Regions from separate parts of the Erwinia papayae genome, predicted to be linked through region 3. Evidence: predicted binding sites of a transcription regulator. Region 3 holds the regulator's gene; each other region holds the start of a gene.
What was found. Region 3 encodes CRP, which controls carbon source genes, mostly activating them, when cyclic AMP is high. Its sites were predicted from a motif close to ATGTGANNNNNNTCACAT; they were not measured.

Region 1: a site for CRP is predicted at 3,024-3,041, ahead of msrB (peptide-methionine (R)-S-oxide reductase MsrB). Genes of this name have one in related genera too.
Region 2: a site for CRP is predicted at 2,651-2,668, ahead of AC3RPL_RS14045 (nucleoside-specific channel-forming protein Tsx). Genes of this name have one in related genera too.

The regions. Positions count from the first base shown of each region.
Region 1 is NZ_JBZCHT010000009.1:764,606-771,463, forward strand. It holds gene gapA (glyceraldehyde-3-phosphate dehydrogenase) at 1,823-2,818, opposite strand; gene msrB (peptide-methionine (R)-S-oxide reductase MsrB) at 3,166-3,576, shown strand; gene AC3RPL_RS08345 (YeaC family protein) at 3,582-3,860, shown strand; gene pncA (bifunctional nicotinamidase/pyrazinamidase) at 3,866-4,480, opposite strand; gene ansA (asparaginase) at 4,494-5,510, opposite strand; gene sppA (signal peptide peptidase SppA) at 5,593-6,858, opposite strand, start outside.
Region 2 is NZ_JBZCHT010000009.1:1,944,720-1,951,577, forward strand. It holds gene AC3RPL_RS14020 (DUF554 domain-containing protein) at 1-240, shown strand, start outside; gene AC3RPL_RS14025 (hypothetical protein) at 286-624, opposite strand; gene AC3RPL_RS14030 (YoaK family small membrane protein) at 898-996, shown strand; gene AC3RPL_RS14035 (hypothetical protein) at 1,112-1,477, opposite strand; gene AC3RPL_RS14040 (hypothetical protein) at 1,952-2,230, shown strand; gene AC3RPL_RS14045 (nucleoside-specific channel-forming protein Tsx) at 2,873-3,739, shown strand; gene speG (spermidine N1-acetyltransferase) at 3,887-4,453, shown strand; gene AC3RPL_RS14055 (hypothetical protein) at 4,489-4,908, opposite strand; gene mmuM (homocysteine S-methyltransferase) at 5,015-5,947, opposite strand; gene mmuP (S-methylmethionine permease) at 5,964-6,858, opposite strand, start outside.
Region 3 is NZ_JBZCHT010000013.1:1,149,532-1,156,389, reverse strand. It holds gene AC3RPL_RS21365 (hydrolase) at 1-589, shown strand, start outside; gene AC3RPL_RS21360 (YheU family protein) at 591-812, shown strand; gene AC3RPL_RS21355 (SH3 domain-containing protein) at 1,226-2,554, shown strand; partial or broken gene AC3RPL_RS21350 (phosphoribulokinase) at 2,647-3,464, shown strand; gene AC3RPL_RS21345 (OsmC family protein) at 3,494-3,898, opposite strand; gene crp (cAMP-activated global transcriptional regulator CRP) at 4,208-4,840, shown strand; gene AC3RPL_RS21335 (YccS/YhfK family putative transporter) at 4,896-6,858, shown strand, end outside.

The DNA.
Region 1 (6,858 bases), on a different contig from region 3:
AGCTACCAGCGATCCGTGAGCAGTGGTCGGAACCATGTCATCAACAACAGTCTGTTTATCTGTCCAGAAGAGGTAAATCATTCATAATGAACAGTGTGAAACAGGAGGAATATCAATATGACTTATTTTTTATTCTGTGATCACCAAACAATTTTGTTAGATTCTTGCCCGCTTCAGACAATGAATTCATCATATCACGGATTTTTATTAATACTTTTCAGCCCTGGTCAGTTCCTGCGGTTATAGCATGCATCAACTATCTGTACAGTATTCATATTAAGGCGAGAGGTAAATTATCGCAATCAGCCTGATAGCGGAGGTTTATGGCTACAAGGATAATGTTATGGCTGTAGCGGTTCGCAATCGACATCTCTTCGACGGGCAATGTGTGCAAATTTTGGCCCACATTTACTGCAAATGAAAACACCCCTGGCTCTCTTTGAGTGATAACTAACTCGCAATTCAGTCCACCGGGCTCACATTAACTGCAAATCGAATTTGATATACCAGCCACCAGGCCGAGTAGCTTAGTCTTGCTGATTTCCTACTTATAAAATTTTAACTATAAATAGTCGTTTTATTATATCTGATCGACTCTTATAGTTATATTAAATAAAGCTATGTGAAAGCAAAGTACATGGAACGTTACAACAAAAATTTAATCAAGGGGAATATTACATGCTAACAAAATCAGAAAGAAAAATTATAAACACAACTGGACGTGCGATAGGGTAAGTCTGAATAACAACGATATAGCTAATAATCTTTCTGGTATTCATAAAAATATCAAAAACATATCAAATATTGTTGAAACAAGGATATTCAACAGTGGGGCATCTCTGCATGTCAGCGGTGAATACAAAAATTCATATTCAAATGGTCATTTAATTTTAAATCCGAAAGGGATTGATTTGCGATTTTTGCCAGGTAAAGTGAAATCTGCAGATATAAAAGTTATTAAAAGTTCAGATGGTAAATATCGTCATAATATCACATTTAATAATGGAGGAAGGTCGATTCAGGTAACAAATATTTTATCTGACAGAATAATTCTGCCATTCAAACTTACACCGGTAAAATTGACAAAAACAATTCAGCCAGTGGGGGGCTGAATTAAATAAATATATTATTCATGGCACAACAAAAGAAAATGAAAAGGTGGTGTGTAAAATGTCACCTGATTTTGTTGCTCAGATCTGGGTGGGAAATAAATTTCCTGAAGGAAAAAATAACCAGCCTTGAGGTTTTTGATAAAGATGATAATCATATCATTTAGTTCCGTGGATGGAGAAAGAGAGTGGAAAAACAAAGTAATAACTGGCAAAATATCATTAATAAGTTGCCAAAAAAATAAGAGATGATGTTTTTTAAAAAACGAGGATGCTATAAAAAATGTCTTTCATGATTATTGGCATTTAAGGATAGAGATTATCGCTTGCATGGCGTCTATAGTTAGTCTTGCTGTCTGTAACGGCGTATTTGATTTATCAGAGTTATCCAAATCCGACAATCCAGTGAGACAGTTTGTCTGTCTCATTTGGGTTGTGTATATCCTGCCCTGATGTTTCATTCTCACCATCCTGAGTTAAACGAAACATTTTTTATCATTATGGCGCTTTATGATACACCCGAGTTTCAACCCGCGATCGGGTTCTTACTCTTCAGGAACCGTGCTGACGGATATGAAATTGACGGGCATAGCCGCTCACTCATAATAACCGGGCGACCTGGGGATAAAGTTGAATGAAAAGGATTTAAAATAAGTGTTTCACAGGCATAAAAAAAGGCGACCGGAGTCGCCTTCAGAATCTGTTTGTGACGCTTATTTAGCGATATGAGCAACCAGATCCAGTACTTTGTTTGAATAGCCGGTTTCATTATCGTACCAGGAAACCAGTTTAACGAAAGTATCGCTCAGGGCGATGCCTGCTTTTGCATCGAATACGGAAGTCAGTTTTTCACCGTTGAAATCGGTAGAAACCACTTCATCTTCAGTGTAGCCCAGAACGCCTTTCAGCTCGCCTTCAGCAGCAGACTTGATTGCTTCACAAATTTCTTTGTAAGAAGCCGGTTTAGCCAGACGTGCGGTCAGGTCAACCACAGAAACGTTTGGCGTTGGAACGCGGAACGCCATACCGGTCAGTTTACCGTTCAGCTCAGGGATAACTTTACCCACCGCTTTAGCAGCACCGGTAGAAGAAGGGATGATGTTCTGCGATGCGCCACGACCACCACGCCAGTCTTTGTGCGAAGGACCGTCAACAGTTTTCTGCGTTGCAGTCGTTGCATGAACGGTGGTCATCAGCGCTTCAACGATGCCAAACTTATCGTTGATGACTTTCGCCAGCGGTGCCAGGCAGTTAGTGGTACAGGAGGCGTTAGAAACGATTTCCTGACCGGCATAAGACTTGTGATTCACGCCCATAACAAACATAGGGGTGTCATCTTTTGATGGTCCGGTCAGCACAACTTTCTTCGCGCCTGCTTCAATGTGCTTACGTGCAGTTTCGTCAGTCAGGAAGATACCGGTGGCTTCAGCAACCACGTCCACACCAATTTCATTCCACTTCAGGTTGGCCGGATCACGCTCAGAGGTAACGCGGATGGTTTTGCCATTAACAACCAGATGGCCGTCCTTGACTTCAACGGTGCCATCGAAACGGCCGTGGGTGGAGTCGTATTTCAGCATGTAAGCCATGTAGTCGGCGTCCAGCAGATCGTTGATACCGACGATTTCGATGTCAGAACGCTGCTGAGCAGCACGGAAAACGATGCGACCGATACGGCCAAAACCGTTGATACCTACTTTGATAGTCATATATTCCACCAGCTGTTGTTAGTGAATAAAAGGTTGGCTGTAAAATTACAAAAAGCTTGTCAGGCGTCAAGCGGAATCGGTTCAATAGTTGCGACAAATCAAACCGAACGACAGGAATTATTACGCTTTTGCAACTTCCTCTGACGCCGCTAAGTACCCAATGTTGAGGCATCCTGCCTGAATATAAAGGGGTGATAAGGCTAAAGAGTGATCATGGTCACAATTTTATCCCGAGATCAGTTTCAGACTTCTGCGCAAGGTAAAAAAGCTCCCGGCGATGTTAAATATTTGTTAGTATGGCTGCAGCTATAATTTCTGATCTCAAACGCCCGCCTGAGAATAACATTATGGTTAATCATCCTGAATCACTGCATCCGGAAACTGAGCTGACGGAAATGCAGCGCTACGTTACACAGCAGCGGGGCACTGAACCGCCTTTTTCCGGCAAGCTGTTGCACAACAAAGATGACGGCATTTATCACTGTCTGGTCTGCAACACGCCGCTATTTCTTTCAGCCAGTAAGTTCGATTCTGGTTGCGGTTGGCCCAGCTTTTACCAGCCCTGTAATGATGACGCGGTCAGATATCTTGAGGATGACTCACACGGGATGCAGCGTATTGAAATTCGTTGTGGCAGCTGTGATGCACATCTTGGGCATGTTTTCCCTGACGGACCTCAGCCAACCGGTGAACGCTACTGCGTAAATTCCGCCTCGCTGAGTTTTACCAGTGATGATGGCAATAACATTAAAGGATAGTCGCTATGGCGCTGGATGAGATAATTGCGGCGATGACCCCTGACGTATACCAACGTCTGGTCACCGCAGTTGAAACGGGAAAATGGGCGGATGGGGTGGCATTGACCCCCGAGCAAAAAGAGAACAGTCTGCAACTTGTTCTCCTCTGGCAGGCCCGCCATAACGACCAGCCGCAGCATATGACGGTGGGAAAGGGCGGCGAGCTGGTAGTGAAAAGCAAACAGCAGTTGAAAGAAGAGTTTGGTATTACTGATGATCAACGGATGCCGATCCGTTTGCAGTAATATCGCTACAGGATAATGGCCCCTGCTGTGGCCATCTCCTCCAGCGCCCGAGCACTGTCACCCGGTTGTAAATCGACACCACGACAGCCCGCGGAAATAACGGTTGTCGTGTATCCGCAGGCCAGCGCATCAAGCACGCTGTATTTTACGCAGTAGTCGGTTGCCAGTCCCATCACCGTCAATGCCACAATCTGTTGCTCTTTCAGCCAGCTGTCCAGCAAGGTTTTACTGCGGCGCCCGTTATCATAGAAGGCACTGTAACTGTCCACGTCGACAGTCTGGCCTTTAAAGAAACGCTCGGTAATCAGATGCTGATGCAGCGCGGGATGCAGTTCTGCGCCTGAAGAGCCCTGAACGCAGTGATCGGGCCACCACACCTGAGACAGGCCATCGAGTTCTCCGCTGGTCCAGGGCGGCTGGCGCGCAGTCGAGGCAAAGCTACCATGATCGGCGGGATGCCAGTCCAGGGTCGCCAGCACGGGCTGATCACGCTGATGAAACTCCGTTGCATACTGGTTAGCGATGGCAATCACCCGATCGCCTTCGCTGACAGCCAGCGCGCCGCCGGGACAAAAATCATTTTGTAGATCTATCAGTAACAGCGCCTGGCGAATCGTCATAATTTATTCCTGATTATTCTTCGGTAGTCAGCTCACCACGCAGATTAACCTGCATCTGCTGGCGGACCTGCTCAGTGGTTAAATCCTGACTAAGCAGAAAATGTAACTTGGTCAGGGTGGCTTCCACCGTCAGGTCGCCACCGCTGATTACGCCAGCCAGCGCCAGAGCATTGCCGGTGGCATAGCCGCCCATATTGACCTTGCCGGACATGCACTGGGTCAGATTAACGACCACAATGCCCCGCGCTGACGCTTCCTTCAGTTCGTTGAGAAAGGCCGGGTTTTGCGGAGCATTGCCCACGCCATACGAGCGCAGGATCAACGCTTTAACCGGCTGGCGCAGGAAATTACTTACCACATCAGCTGAAATTCCCGGATAGAGTGTGACCACGCCAACAGGCTGCGGGGTAACCGAATGAACAATCAGCTGGCCTTTGCCCATCGGGGCGGGTGGTGTATTCAGTCGGCGGATATGTATTCCGGCTTCCAACAGCGGGGGCAGATTAGGCGATGCAAAAGCGTTGAAACCATCGGCATGAGCTTTAGTGGTACGGTTGCCGCGAAACAGGTGGTTGTTGAAAAACAGCGAGACTTCACTGATCGGGTAGTTCGCCGCAATGAACAGGGCGTTCAGCAGATTTTGCTGTCCGTCAGATCTCAGCGCTTCAAGCGGAATTTGTGACCCTGTCACAATGACCGGTTTGGTCAGATTTTCCAGCATAAATGACAGGGCTGATGCGGTAAATGCCATGGTGTCGGTGCCATGAAGGATGACAAAACCATCGTATTGATCGTAATTGGCCTTGATATCATCCGCAATCGATTGCCAGTCCTGCGGTGTCATATCCGAAGAGTCAATCAATGGCTGATACTCATGAATAGTAAAGTCTGGCATCTCAGGACGATGGAATTCAGGCATGTCAGCCAGCTGGTTTTGCAGGTGGCCCGACACCGGAACATAGCCGTGGCTGGAACGTTGCATACCGATGGTTCCGCCCGTATAGGCAACGTAAATGGATTTTTTATGCATGGATTAACTCAGGCTTGCCAAAAGGCGGATTATAAGGGGAAAACCCGTGAAAAGCAGCCCGACAAGATGCCGGGCTGAACAGTTATTTTACCAGGCCACAGGTAAGACACATCGCATAGCGATTCTGTGGATCGTTGAGATTATCAAACAAGCCGGGCTGATTTTTCATGTTGACCATGACCTCTGCCAGCGGAGCCGGCAACCAGGCTTTGAACGCTGTCGGCAGTACCGCCTGCACAGAGACGTTCATCTGGCTGAGTAACAGGTCGAAGAAGCCAGGCTCATCCTGATACCAGCTCAGTTGCCATTTCGGCAACCTGGCCAGCTCAGCGGCTTTTGCCACTGCGTCATCAAAATCACCCATGGCATCGACAAGTCCATTGGCTTTAGCATCGCTGCCGGTCCAGACATGTCCCTGAGCAATAGTATCAACCTGTTCTGGCGTCTTACCGCGTGCGGCGGCCACCAGGCCAATAAAGTTTCTGTAACCGTTAGCGATACTCAGCTGCATCATTTGCTGGGCTTCAGGGGGAAGTGCGCGGGTGGTTGCCACATTAGCCAGAGGTGAGGTTGCCACGCCATCGGTGTGTACACCAATTGAATCCAGCGTATTCTCAATGGTATTAATCACGCCGAAAATGCCAATGGAGCCAGTAAGTGTGTTCGGGCTGGCAATAATGTAATTTGCTGGCGTGGAGATCCAGTAGCCACCTGATGCCGCCATGCCACCCATTGACACCACAACTGGTTTACCCGCTGCTTTTGCCGCTGCCAGCTCTTCACGAATGCTTTCAGATGCCGTCACGCTGCCGCCGGGACTGTTAACCCGAAAGACAATTGCTTTGATTTTGGGATCCAGTCTGGCCTGACGGATCTCCATCGCGGTGGTGTCGCCTCCCACGTTGCCGGGGGTTTCATCCCCGTCAAGGATTGCGCCACTGGCCATCACCACCGCGATGTTACCGTCGGCAGAGCTGTTATTTTTCACCTGATAGTCATAGATGCTGGTGCCTCTGAAATCGTTGGACTGTTTGTCCCAACCAAAGACTTTACTCATCTCCTGATCGACAACGGCACGAGAAGCCAGCTGATCGACCAGCTTGTTGTCTCTGGCATATACAGCCGTGTCACCACCTGTTTTGTTCAGTCCGTCCAGTACGCCCTGCGCCCCAGGAAACACCTGCTCAGGCGTCAGCTGACGATTTGCAGCCAGCGTGTTAAGATAATTCTGCCATAGCTCTCCAATCCAGCGGCTGTCAGCATCGCGGGCCGCCGGGGACATATCATCCCGCAGATAAGGTTCTACTGCTGATTTATAGGTGCCAACGCGGAAAACATGCGAGGTGAC
Region 2 (6,858 bases), on a different contig from region 3:
GTGGCATTAATCTTTATTCCTCAGTGGATAATTCAGTTTTTAATCGCTTCAGCGGCCGTGTTTATTCTGCCGCATACCACGCCGGCCATGCTGGCTGATTTCACCGCAGCCGGTGGATTTATTATGCTGGCAGCAGGATTTCGTATCAGTGGCATCAAATCTCTGCCGGTAGGTAATTTATTGCCGGGGTTAGTGCTGGTTATGCCACTCTCGTGGCTCTGGCGCGTATTCATTCAGTAAGGAAAAGATGGCCACCTTAATTCCAGGGGGGCCATTTTACTGCCATTAATTCATCGTTTTGCAATCGTAGTCGCCAGAAATACGAACTGGCTGGCTGGGTGTCGGCACCACTTCAACATGCAGCGTAGCGACACCCTGCTGATAACGGTTCTCCATCGCCAGCTTGCCCGGCGCCCGGGTATTTTTAACAATCCAGTGATATCTGACATTGTCAGTGTCGCCCGTTTTGCCGGTCCAGGTTGTTTTCACCCTGGTGGCTTTTGCATGATTAACCAGAAATACGCCAGGCTGCGGCGTATCAATGGTAAAAGGTCCACACTCTACGATGGCTGTGGCATAAGAAGTAAAAGAGAGCAGACAGCAGGCTACTGCAAATCGAAACATAGTCCGGAGCCCTTAGTAAGGTGACTTTTTCACCGCCAGTTTAGGCAATACTGGATAAACTTCCACTAATTAAATTGTAAGCCACAAGGTAAGATGTATCGTTTACTGTTCAGCAGACAGTAAAGGACCTTTTCACAGGCGGGGGATAAATTGAAACATCTGTTCATTCCGATAATGCTGGTTATTCTGGCTTTGGTTGTCGTTTTCTATTTGATGACCGATGGTCGCTACCCCTGGTAGCAACTTTTAGTGATTTGATTAGAGGAGATAAATTTGAAAATTGGTTATTTGTTTCCGGCAGCCGTCGGTATTGCGGGGATCACCTTATTAATCTGGTTTATCGCCAGCGGAGCCTGGATGCCAGGCGCCTGAGCCCGCAAAACAAAAACCCTACCTCCGGGCGTCCTCCTGCAACTGTTGAAGCACATCCAGCTTCAGCGATTCGCAGGAGGAAGGGGTAAATCCGCGTCATTCTGCCGTTAATCGTTCACGAACTGAAGTACTGCTGGCAACGATTCATCATTGCTGATAAGGCCGCCTGAGACGGCTGGTCGTTCTTACCAAAGTAATAAGTGACGCTGGTTTGATCGCCAGACGCGATCATATCTATCCATGCCACCACCGTTGACTGTTGATTATAAAGATTAAAGCGTCTGATACCGCCAGGCAGAGGATCATCCTCTCTCAGCATTAATTGATGTTGAAAGGCCGAGACGCTCAGGCAATCAGAAACCCGTAACAGACTGGCTGAGAAATCGACTTCTTCCATCCCTGGATTACTACCAACCTTGCCGAGATCAACACAGCCTGTCAGCACCAGTAACGTAGTAATTAAGAACACCTTTCTGAACATTATTTTCTCCTTAAGGCACTATTTTTTCTTACTGCCGATAAAATAAAAATGTACCGTTTTGTGTTTCAGATGAGGATTAAATCACCTCGCTCAACAGGATGATGTTTGGCACACCCTTTAATTTTGTTCAGAAAATCCGCAGGCGTGAGCAACACATCAATATGTAAATATTATTCAACAAACGGTGCCAATTAAAGGTATTTAACATCAGGTGATTTTATTTCAAAAATAATAAACCTGCCAACTCCACTCTCCGTAAGAAATAATTCCCAAACAACAAGATAGTTTAAATAAAGAAGAGCACCAGTTATTGCCAGTAATAAATAAAAACACCATGACTTATATCAATCAAATGAATCATTATAAAAAATTAACAATAATCTTATACAATCTTATCTGTTGGAACTCATTAACATCGATTAACATTGACCGCGCTGTAATCAGGATATTTATCTACTTTTAAGGAGAATTGTAATGAGAGAATTAAATTGCATTGAAGTAAGTCTGGTTAGCGGTGCCGGAACCAGTGAGGTGGTCAGCAGTCTGAATACGGTTATGGAAACCATTTCAACGACTCTGGCAAGTACTGTTGAGTCTCTTACCAGCGCAACAGACAGCAGAGAAATTTCCGGACTGTTCCGTAAAGTCATGAGCCTGACAGGTTTGTATACCAAATTAACTTTTATTACTAATCTGTTATCCTCCACCATTACTGATTCAAGCTCTTCAGAAGAAACTGTTACTGAAGCATAAGATATTTTCTGAGCAGCAATAAGATATTATCTTATATTCTGTCACCTAATCCGGGTCAGATGGATTTTATTCTGACCCGGACTGACTCAGGTTATATCGTGCTGAGTTTAAACCCCTGATATCTTTTCTCTTCCTGACTTATCACTTCTCCTTCCCACTGGCTCACAGCCATTCCCTTTTGCCCGTCGGTCAGAAAAGAGCCTTTTTTCCGGCAGCGTATAAGGAGCGAGCTCAGCTATCCGGGCCTGCGCGGTGTGGCGTTTCAACATCATTTATTCTTATTACTGAATTCCTGCCTGCAGCTGTACTTCGTGCCGTTATCAGGGTTTGTATGACCTGCCAGCCACACCGGGCTTTAACGTCACCGCTCAATACTTCCAGGCGAGCTAATGACATCAGATTTTTCAGCCTAATTCTTTTTTGTGATAAAAATCACATTTTCATTGAATGAAAATGAAACAAGCTTTGACAATTGTGAGCAATCTCGATTTCCTTAACCACGGATGATACAAGATCAACATGGCATCCGGCGCGGGTGTTTTCTGTTGTTAAAACAGCAATCCACTTCTCTCCTGATAACAATTTATCTGTGCCCACGATTCTGCCTGTGCAGAAGAGGGGGTCATAAGCATTGGTAATATAATGAAATATAAAATTGTGATGGCTGGCGCACTGGCTGCGCTCTCTTACAGTGCCTCTTCGCTTGCTGCAACTGACAACGCTGAATACGTTTCTGACTGGTGGCATCAGAGCGCCAACGTGGTCGGAAGTTATCACACCCGTTTCGGGCCTCAGCTGAATAATGATGTTTATCTGGAATACGAAGCCTTTGCCAGAAAAGACTGGTTAGATTTTTATGGCTACGTGGATGTGCCTAAATTTTTCGGGGCAGGAAACGGTAATGACCGGGGAATATGGGATAAAGGCTCACCGCTGTTTATGGAAATTGAACCGCGTTTTTCCATCGACAAGCTGACTGATACCGACCTGAGTTTCGGTCCGTTTAAAGAGTGGTACTTTGCCAATAACTATATTTTTGATATGGGACGTAACAGTGCCAACCGCCAGAATACCTGGTATATGGGGCTGGGAACCGATATCGATACTCACTCTGACGTCGGCCTGTCACTAAATGTTTATGCCAAATATCAGTGGGAAAATTACGGCGCGGCAAACGAAAACAGTTGGGATGGTTACCGCTTCAAGGTGAAATATTTCGTCCCTCTGACCAGTTTGTGGGGCGGTAAACTCACCTATATAGGCTTTACCAACTTTGACTGGGGTTCGGATTTACGTGATAAGTCTGATGCTTCCCGTACCAGTAATTCTGTGGCCTCCAGCCATATTCTTTCCCTGGGCTACGATCACTGGCATTACTCTTTTGTCGCACGCTGGTTCCACAATGGCGGCCAGTGGGCTGATGGTCAGGAACTGAACTTTGGCAATGGTCCGTTTGAGGTGAAATCAACCGGCTGGGGTTACTACCTGGTGGTTGGCTACAACTTCTGATCTGACTTAATCAATCCTCAACCGCCAGCCACTTTATCCGGCTGGCGGTGTAAATGTTTGATCTCACTCAGCTCTCCACCCGTGCCATTTCACCCCGCCAGATTTATACTTTTCCCCGCAATAATGCGTCAGCAACAAGGAAAATTTATGTATGCCATTCATACCGACCAGGGGGTAAAACTTCGTCCACTGGAGCGGGAGGATTTGCGATTCGTTCATCAGCTTGATAACAATGCCAGCGTGATGCGTTACTGGTTTGAAGAACCTTATGAAGCTTTTGTAGAACTGACCGATCTTTATGACAAGCATATCCACGACCAGACCGAACGCCGTTTCGTGGTGGAGTATGAAGGTGAAAAGGCCGGCCTGGTTGAACTGGTTGAGATCAATCACATTCACCGCCGCGCAGAGTTTATGATCATCATCGCGCCCAGCCACCAGGGCAAAGGACTGGCGGGTAAAGCGGTACGGCTGGCGATGGATTACGGCTTCTCAGTTCTGAATCTTTACAAGCTCTATCTGAGCGTGGATAAAGAGAATCACAAGGCCATCCATATCTATTCCAAACTGGGATTTGAGGTTGAAGGCGAGTTAATCCACGAATTTTTTATTAACGGCGAATATCGCAACACTATCCGCATGTGTATTTTCCAACAGCAGTATCTGGCGCTGTACAAGCCACCTCAGGCGATGGTGCGACCGGCGGCACAATAAACGCTGAGGGGCATACAGGACGAATGCCCCATTATTCAGCTGCGTGCGCCCACCGGATTCATCACGGTTTGCACTTTAGGTGGTTCAATGTTGTACATCCCGCCATTGAAAGGATCAACAATCAACCACCCCGGAAAACCACCGAGGGGAATATTGCCGAGGATATACCAGAGATTAGGCGTCTCTTTTAACGGAATGGTTTGCGGCACATAACCGGCACGTTCCAGCTGAAGCGTGTATTTTTTCTTACCAAAATAGCTGCCGTCCGATTTTTCCAGCGTCACAGTCTTTGGCGTCACCCCTTCTGCCACCGCCCTGCCCGTTTCATCCTGCACGACAAATTTCACTCCCTGTGGCCAGGTCTGAATCGCCACGTCCTGGGTTTTATTTCCAACAATGGTTGCACACCCGCTCAGCCACCACGCTGAAGCCAGTGCCAGTAACAGCATTTTCATAAAGGTTCCTGAGCAGTAGAAGTCAGATAAGTCTAAACGCAGTACGGCGGGTTTTCATTATTAACGCCCGACAACTTCGGGCGTTATAAAGCAAATTTCCAGTCTGTTATCGCGGGTGGCAGCACCGGGCAATCGCGGCAATATCCGCTGGCGTGGTTCGGCAGCACCCCCCGATGAGTTTTGCGCCCAGCTGTTGCCAGGAGGGAAGAAAATCAGTCAGCGAGCAGGAAGACGCCTCACTGTGCCATGTTTTACTGATGGCATCGTACTGTTCACCTGAATTGGGATATACCACCAGCGGCTTAGCCGTCAGGGAGGATAAGGTCTGCAATGCAGGCGTTACCTCATCGAGTGCAATACAGTTAACCCCCAACGCCACGGCCTGTGGACAGCTGTCCAGCAAGGCAACCAGCTGGCTTAACGGCGTCCCGTCGCTCAGATGCTGGCTATCACGCAGGGTGAAGGTAAACCAGGCTGGCGTGGAGGGAAATTCCTTCAGCAGCGTGACCAACGCGTCGATTTCAGCATATGAAGGCAGGGTTTCACAGGCAAGGATATCCACTCCCGCGTCAACCAGAGCACGGATACGCGGACGATGGAAATCCATCATCTGCGGCGCTGGCAGGGAATAATCCCCCCGGTATTCTGAGCCATCAGCCAGAAATGCGCCGTAAGGCCCGACCGAACCGGCAATCAGCAAGGCTGCCTGAGGATGCCCGGCAAGGTAATCTGCTCTGGCGCGGCAGGCCAGTTCCACGCTACGGGCGATCAGCTGGAGCGAATCAGCTTCACTGAGTCCTCTTTGGGCAAATCCCTGCGGTGTGGCCTGATAGCTGGCGGTAATCGCCACCTGCGCTCCCGCATTGAAATAATCAAGGTGCACCTGGTAAATCAGCTCCGGGTTTTCAATTAGCACCTTAGCTGACCACAGTGCATCGGTCAGATCGCAGCCACGAGCTTCCAGCTCGGTCGCCATCGCACCATCCAGAACCAGTCCGGCGGACACCTGCTGTTGTACGGTAAGAGTCGTGTCTGGCATGTTAACCCTCTCCTGTTCAGTTGCGTTTATTCAGCCGCTGCGTCAAATAATAAGCAGCGTAGCACAGCGCCACAAAAGGCAGGCCGCAGTACAGAGCAATGCGCTGCGACGGGTCGAATGCCAGCCCCACACAGGCCAGCAGACACAGCAGAAAGCCAAGAATCGGCGTCAGCGGATACCAGGGCGCACGATATTTCAGGCTGGAAAGCGAATTGCCTTCTTTCAGATGCGCCCGACGGAAAAAATAGTGTGAGGCGCAGATGCTCAGCCACACTGCCACCACCGCAAAGCCGGAGATAGCCGAAAGTGCGACAAAGACGGTATCGGGTGCCACCACGCTGGAAAAGAGTGCCAGCAGGCCGCCCAGCATACTGACGGATATGGCGGTGAGCGGGATACCCCGGCGGGTCAGTCTGGCAAAGCAGCGCGGCAGCGTTTGCTGATTGGAGAGTGACCAGAGCATGCGACCAGAGGCATACAGACCCGAGTTGGCGGCGGAGAGGATGGCCGTCAGGATCACAAAGTTAAAAATATCTGCTGCCCAGGGAATACCGATTTTTTCAAACACCAGCACAAACGGGCTTTTCACGATCCCGGCCTGATCCATGGGGATCAGTGCGGCAAGCACCAGCACCGTACCAATAAAAAAGATGATCAAACGCGCTACCGTGGTGCGGATAGCGATGGGCAGGACCTGATGCGGATTTTCTGTCTCCCCCGCCGCAATGCCGATCAATTCGGTGCCAGAGAAAGCAAAGTTAACCGCCACCATGGTCATCAGGATCGGCAACACGCCATGCGGCAGCCAGCCGGAGGCGCTCAGATTATGGAAAAACGGCGCACTGCTGCCATCTTTCATCGGAATAAAGCCGAACATCGCTCCTGCACCCAACACGATAAATGCCAGAATG
Region 3 (6,858 bases):
GGGGACGGTGCCAACCGCCGCCGTAGGCTTTTCACTGGGTGGCAATATGCTTAGCTTTCTGATGGGAGAGCAGGGGAACGCCTGTCTGTTGGATGCCGGCGTGGTGGTTTCTGCTCCGCTGATGCTGGAGCCATGCAGTCTGCGGCTGGAGCATGGATTTTCCCGCGTCTATCAGCGCTATTTGCTGAATTTGCTCAAAAAAAATGCCGAACGTAAACTGATTGCCTGGCCTGGCACACTCCCTGTGGATATGTCACAACTGAAAGCGTTGAAGACGCTGCGAAGTTTTGACGATGCCATCACCGCCAGAGCACACGGCTTCAGGGATGCAGGCGATTACTATCGCCGCTGTAGCGCCATGCCATTGTTGCCTGCTGTGTGTAAACCTTTACTGATTATTCATGCGCAAGACGATCCTTTTATGAGTGAAGAGATCATCCCTGATCCAGAGAGGCTGCCAGCCTGCGTCGAGTATCAATTGACCCGTTATGGTGGTCATGTGGGATTTGTCAGCGGAACCCCGCTCAAACCGCAAATGTGGCTGGAACAACGCATTCCGCAATGGCTTTCAACCTGGCTGGACAATTAATATGATTATTCCCTGGCAAGAACTGGAAACAGAAACGCTTAATAACCTGATTGAATCCTTTGTGCTGCGTGAAGGGACCGATTACGGTGAACACGAACGTTCTCTGGCGCAGAAAGTCGAGGACGTTCGTCGACAGCTCAGTCATGGGGAAGCCGTACTGGTGTGGTCAGAGCTGTATGAAACAGTGAATATCATGCGTCGGGATCAATTCAGTCAAATTTAAAATCTCCGATCGGACAGCACAATACATTTTCAATAAAACCCCCAAAAATAATTAATTTACCCAAAAAAAATCCGTTAATAAACCTATTAACACCCCATTACCCCTGTAATTTTAATAAAAAATATGCATACTATTTCCTTTATCTACAGGTGAACCATAGATATTTGATTACAATAAGCATCAAAAAATTAAAACTTTAAATAAAAAATCAACAACAACTAAAAATAAAAGACAGAAAAACCACAGGATTATTGTTTAAGTAAAAACCAATACCTTTATCAAAAACAAGGAACTACACACATGAATATCAAAACAATAATTATATTCTCTTGCATTCTTGCAGGTTGTCATTCTGCATCACACGGACGTCAGAATGCGTTGAATCAATCTGAAATTGGTTCAGGAGAAAAAACATTAAAAGAAAAAAAATTATTGATCAGACCAGGTCTGTTTTTCCATTATCTAATTATTCACAAGACATCAACAAATGGATTCCATCTAATTCACCAGATTATAATCGTCCGGTAATAAGCATTGAATCACAACAACACCATTTTACTGAATTAAAGAAAAAATATTTTGGTACCGGGCTGAGCGATCGTTCCCCGTGGAATGAAACTTACACCCGGACACTACCGATTGAAGCACAGCTTATTATTCATAAGGATATTGAAAAATGGTTATCCGGCACAGCGGAGTCATACGGCCTGAACTTTAAAAAACTGCCTTTAAGCAGCAAGAATGCAATCAGAATAAATGCCAATGTTACTGTTCCCGATAATACTGCAGGACGTGCTATTACAGTCAGAGAAACACTGATCAGAATCCTGCCCACTATCGACCCGATCTTTAATGACCCCAGGCTGGCCGGCGAAGGGTATCCTTTTGATAACCTGCAAATGTCAGCCATACGTGCCGGAACCCCGCTGTATATTCTGACATCCAGTCAGGATAAAGCCTGGAAATTTATTTTCTCTCCAACTGTTATGGGATGGGTAAAAAGTGATGATATTGCCAACGTTGATGATACATTTGTCTCCAGTTGGGTTGCATCAGCACAACAACAGCTTGGCGCGTTTATAAAAGAGCCCGTTTCTGTCACTTATGGTAACAGATTTTATTTTACCGCCCGTCCCGGAACAATTTTGCCAATGCGCAAAGAATCAGGGAGTGTCCTTGTCGCCATTCCGGTAAAACAAACTGATGGCAGCGCACAGATAAAATGGCTTCCCAGCCAAAAAGAAGATGTCGTCACCATGCCGTTAATCATGACACCCAACCATATCGCTAACCTGATTAATTCAATGCAGGGCAAACCTTACGGCTGGGGGAATTTTAATTTTCATAATGACTGTTCCGCCGAACTTCGTAGCCTGATGATGCCATTTGGCCTTTTTTTGCCCAGGAATTCAGCCGCACAGGCAAAGTTCGGCAAAATGGTGGATCTGAGTCATCAGGATGTGAATTCACGGATAAGTTATCTGGCTGAACACGGAAAACCGTTTACCACATTGATACATGTGGACGGGCATATAATGCTGTATATCGGTAATACCTCTCTTAACGGAAAAGTTGTCCCAATGACCTATCAAAATATTTGGGGATTGCATACGCAAAAAGTGGAAGGCAGAAGTATTATTGGTAGTTCCGTATTTTTCCCTCTGCTGGCAACCTACCCGGAAAATACCAATCTTTTGTCTCCGGCAGCCAAACCCCTGTTCAGCCTGAGCTTCATTGAATAATCTCTCTCACCCGCTTCGGATTGAAGGGAAGATGACACAAAGCAACAAAACGTGATAACAATGGCGGGTCCATATGCACAAGGAACCCGTTTATGTCTGCTAAACATCCGGTGATCGCCGTGACCGGCTCCAGCGGAGCCGGAACTACCACCACCAGTCGCGCCTTCCGCAAGATATTTCAGCAGTTGAACCTGCATGCTGCTGAAGTAGAAGGAGACAGCTTTCACCGGTATACCCGACCAGAAATGGATATGGCTATTCGTAAGGCACGGGACCTGGGTCGTCATATCAGTTATTTTGGGCCTGAAGCCAATGACTTTGCGCTACTGGAACAGACCTTCAGACAATATGGCGAAAGCGGAAACGGCCAGTCACGCAAATATCTGCATACCTACGATGAAGCCGTGCCCTGGAATCAGGTTCCCGGCACCTTCACGCCCTGGCAGCCGTTGCCGGAACCTACCGATGTGCTGTTTTATGAAGGGCTGCACGGCGGCGTGGTGCCGATTGTTAACCTTGAATGGATACAGAAACTGGTACGCGATACCAGTGAACGTGGTCATTCCCGCGAAGCGGTGATGGATTCTGTCGTGCGCTCAATGGAAGATTACATTAATTTTATCACCCCACAATTCTCCCGCACTCACCTCAACTTTCAGCGGGTGCCAACCGTTGATACCTCAAATCCGTTTGCTGCCCGCTCCATTCCGTCGCTGGACGAAAGCTTTGTGGTTATTCATTTTCAGGCGCTGGAAGATATCGATTTCCCTTATCTGCTGACCATGCTTCAGGGCTCGTTTATTTCCCGCATCAATACCCTGGTGGTGCCTGGCGGTAAAATGGGGCTGGCATGGAGCTGATCATGGTGCCGTTAGTCAAACGATTGATGGAAGGCAAAAAAATAGAGTAGCGCCCTGCATTGACAGGGCGACATTGCGCTTAGCGCGCAACCACCTCGTAACTGTGGGTAATGGTGACACCCTTACCCAGCATCAGAGCCACGGAGCAGTATTTTTCAGCCGAAAGATCGACTGCCCGTGAGACAGCTTTATCACTTAGCTCATCACCGGTAACGATAAAGTGCAGATTAATATGGGTAAGCAATCGGGGAGCCTCTTCCCGCCGCTCTGACGTGAGCTTCACTTCGCAATCTTTTACGTCATGGCGGCCTTTTTGCAAAATTGACACCACGTCAATAGCGCTGCATCCACCTGCCGCCATCAGTACCATCTCCATCGGGCTGGGCGCTTTATCTCCGGAGTTGCCATCCATCAGTATCTGATGCCCTGAAGAGGATTCGCCTAAAAAGGTCAGCCCTTCCACCCACTTGACTCGTGCCTGCATGTCAATGCTCCTAATTCATTCAATTAACTCCAGATTACGCTTAAGCCATAAAAACGGCAATCCGACAAACTTCCCACTATGCTGAATAAAGAGAACAGAAGACACTGGTGCAAAGCTATGCTACAAAAAGACTGTAAAATTTTCGTCAGTACTCTACAAATCATGACGAAACGGAATGACATAACGAGCCAGGCTTTGAGCTAAGGCCAGAAAAAATTTCCTGACAGGGTAACGCTTCAGTATTTCATCGCCTGACAGGGAATTCTGCCCCTGAATTTAAGGCACGATAACAACAGAGGATAACAGCGAATGGTTCTCGGCAAACCGCAAACAGACCCGACACTTGAATGGTTCCTGTCACATTGCCATATTCATAAGTATCCATCCAAAAGCACGCTGATTCATCAGGGTGAAAAAGCGGAAACGCTCTACTACATTGTCAAAGGCGCGGTAGCGGTGCTTATCAAGGATGAAGAAGGCAAGGAGATGATCCTCTCTTATCTTAATCAGGGTGATTTTATTGGCGAACTTGGCCTGTTCGAAGAAGGTCAGGAACGTAGTGCGTGGGTTCGGGCAAAAACCGCCTGTGAAGTTGCTGAAATTTCGTATAAAAAATTCCGTCAGCTGATTCAGGTTAATCCGGAAATTCTGATGCGCCTTTCTTCGCAAATGGCGCGCCGCCTGCAAGTAACATCAGAGAAAGTAGGTAATTTAGCGTTTCTTGATGTCACCGGCCGCATCGCCCAGACACTGCTTAATCTGGCCAAACAGCCAGATGCCATGACTCACCCGGACGGTATGCAGATTAAGATTACCCGTCAGGAGATCGGTCAGATCGTTGGCTGCTCACGTGAAACAGTGGGCCGTATCCTGAAAATGTTGGAAGATCAGAATCTGATTTCAGCGCATGGGAAAACCATCGTGGTTTATGGCACACGCTAAACGACTCTGCTCCACGGCGTAACAGTTTTGTTGCGCCTTTTATCGGTAGGGAGCCATGTGGCGTAGAATCATTTATCACCCCGAAGTTAATTACGCATTACGCCAGACAATGGTGCTCTGTCTGCCCGTCGCTGTCGGATGGCTGACGGGCTACCTGCAAAACGGATTACTCTTCTCTCTGGTTCCTGCCTGCTGCAACATTGCTGGCCTGGATACTCCCCACAAACGTTTTTTCAAACGTCTGACCGTTGGCGGCAGCCTCTTTGCCTTTAGTAGCTTTCTTATCCAGTATCTCGGCGAACAGCAGATTCCCCTGCCCGCCATCCTGTTTGTGATGGCCATGTTGCTGGGTGTCACCGGAGAAATCAGTCCACTGCACGGCCGGTTGTTACCCGGTTCGTTGATTGCCGCTATTTTCACTCTCAGTCTTGCCGGCAGAATGCCCATCTGGCAGCCCCCTGTGCTCTATATACTGGGCACCGTCTGGTATGGTGTTTTCAACTGGTTCTGGTTCTGGCTGTGGAAAGAGCAGCCGATGCGGGAAACATTGAGCCTGATGTATCGTGAGCTGGCTGATTATTGCGAGGCAAAATATTCTTTGCTGACAAAGCTAACCGATCCGGAAAAGGCCCTGCCGCCACTGCTTACCCGCCAGCAAAAAGCGGTGGATTTGATCACCACCTGCTATCAGCAGATGCATATGCTAGCCGCCAATAATCACAATCATCATAAACGGCTGACCCGCGCCTTTCAGGTAGCGCTGGATTTACAGGAGCACATTTCCGTCAGCCTGCACCAGCCGACAGAGGTGCAAAAACTGGTAGAACAAAGCCACGCTGAAGCAGTGATCCGCTGGAATGCCCGAACGATTGCCGCCCGGCTACGCAGGCTGGCAGACGACATTCTTTATCATCGGTTACCTGAACGCTTTACTATGGATAAGCAGTTGCAGGCACTGGCAAAAATTGCCCGTCAGCATCCGGATAATCCGGTCGGCAACTTCTGTTATTACCATTTCAGCCGTATTGCGCGCGTGCTGCGTACTCAGCGCCCTCTTTATCAGCGCGACCTGATGGCGGACCGTCAGCGCAGGTTGCCACTGCTGCCCGCGATAAAAAGCTATCTCTCACTGAAGTCTTCGGCGCTGCGTACCGCCGCCCGTTTCGCGGTGATGCTGAGTTTTGCCAGTTCGCTGGCGCTGTTTTTTGATTTGCCTAAACCGTACTGGATACTGATGACGGTGATGTTTGTCAGTCAGAATGGCTACAGTGCCACCAGGGTGAGAATTCAGCACCGGGCGCTTGGCACCTTTGCCGGGCTGGTCATCGCTGCCATTACCCTGCGGCTGCATGCCCCGGAATCTCTGGTGCTGTTGACCATGCTGGCAATCACCCTGATCAGCTATTTGTTTATCCGTAAATTTTATGGCTGGGCTATGGTTGGGTTTACGGTCACGGCGGTATATTCCCTGCAACTCCTGTCGCTGAATGGCGCAGATTTTTTACTACCACGCCTGATGGACACGCTGATGGGATGCCTGATTGCCTTTGGCGGCATGGTCTGGCTGTGGCCACAGTGGCAAAGTGGCCTGTTGCGGCAGAATGCCCATGATGCGCTGGGCGCTTACCAGGATGCGCTGCAAATGCTGCTGGGTAGCGAGGAGCAACCAGAGAAGCTGGCATACCAACGGATTAAAGTTAATCAGGCCCATAATGCGCTGTTTAACTCTCTCAACCAGGCAATGCAGGAACCGGGATTCAATACCCGTTATCTTGCCGATATGAAATTATGGGTTACGCACAGCCAGTTCATCGTTGAGCATATTAATGCCATGACTATTCTCGCCAGGGAACATACCATGTTGACGCCATCGTTGGCGGAAGGCTATTTACAGCGATGTGAAATCGCCCTACAGCGCTGTCAACAACGACTGGAATATGATGGCCCTGGCCAGGAAACCGACATCATGGAAGCGAAAACTGAACGCCCACAGGGGGCGGTGACTATTCTGGAAAGGC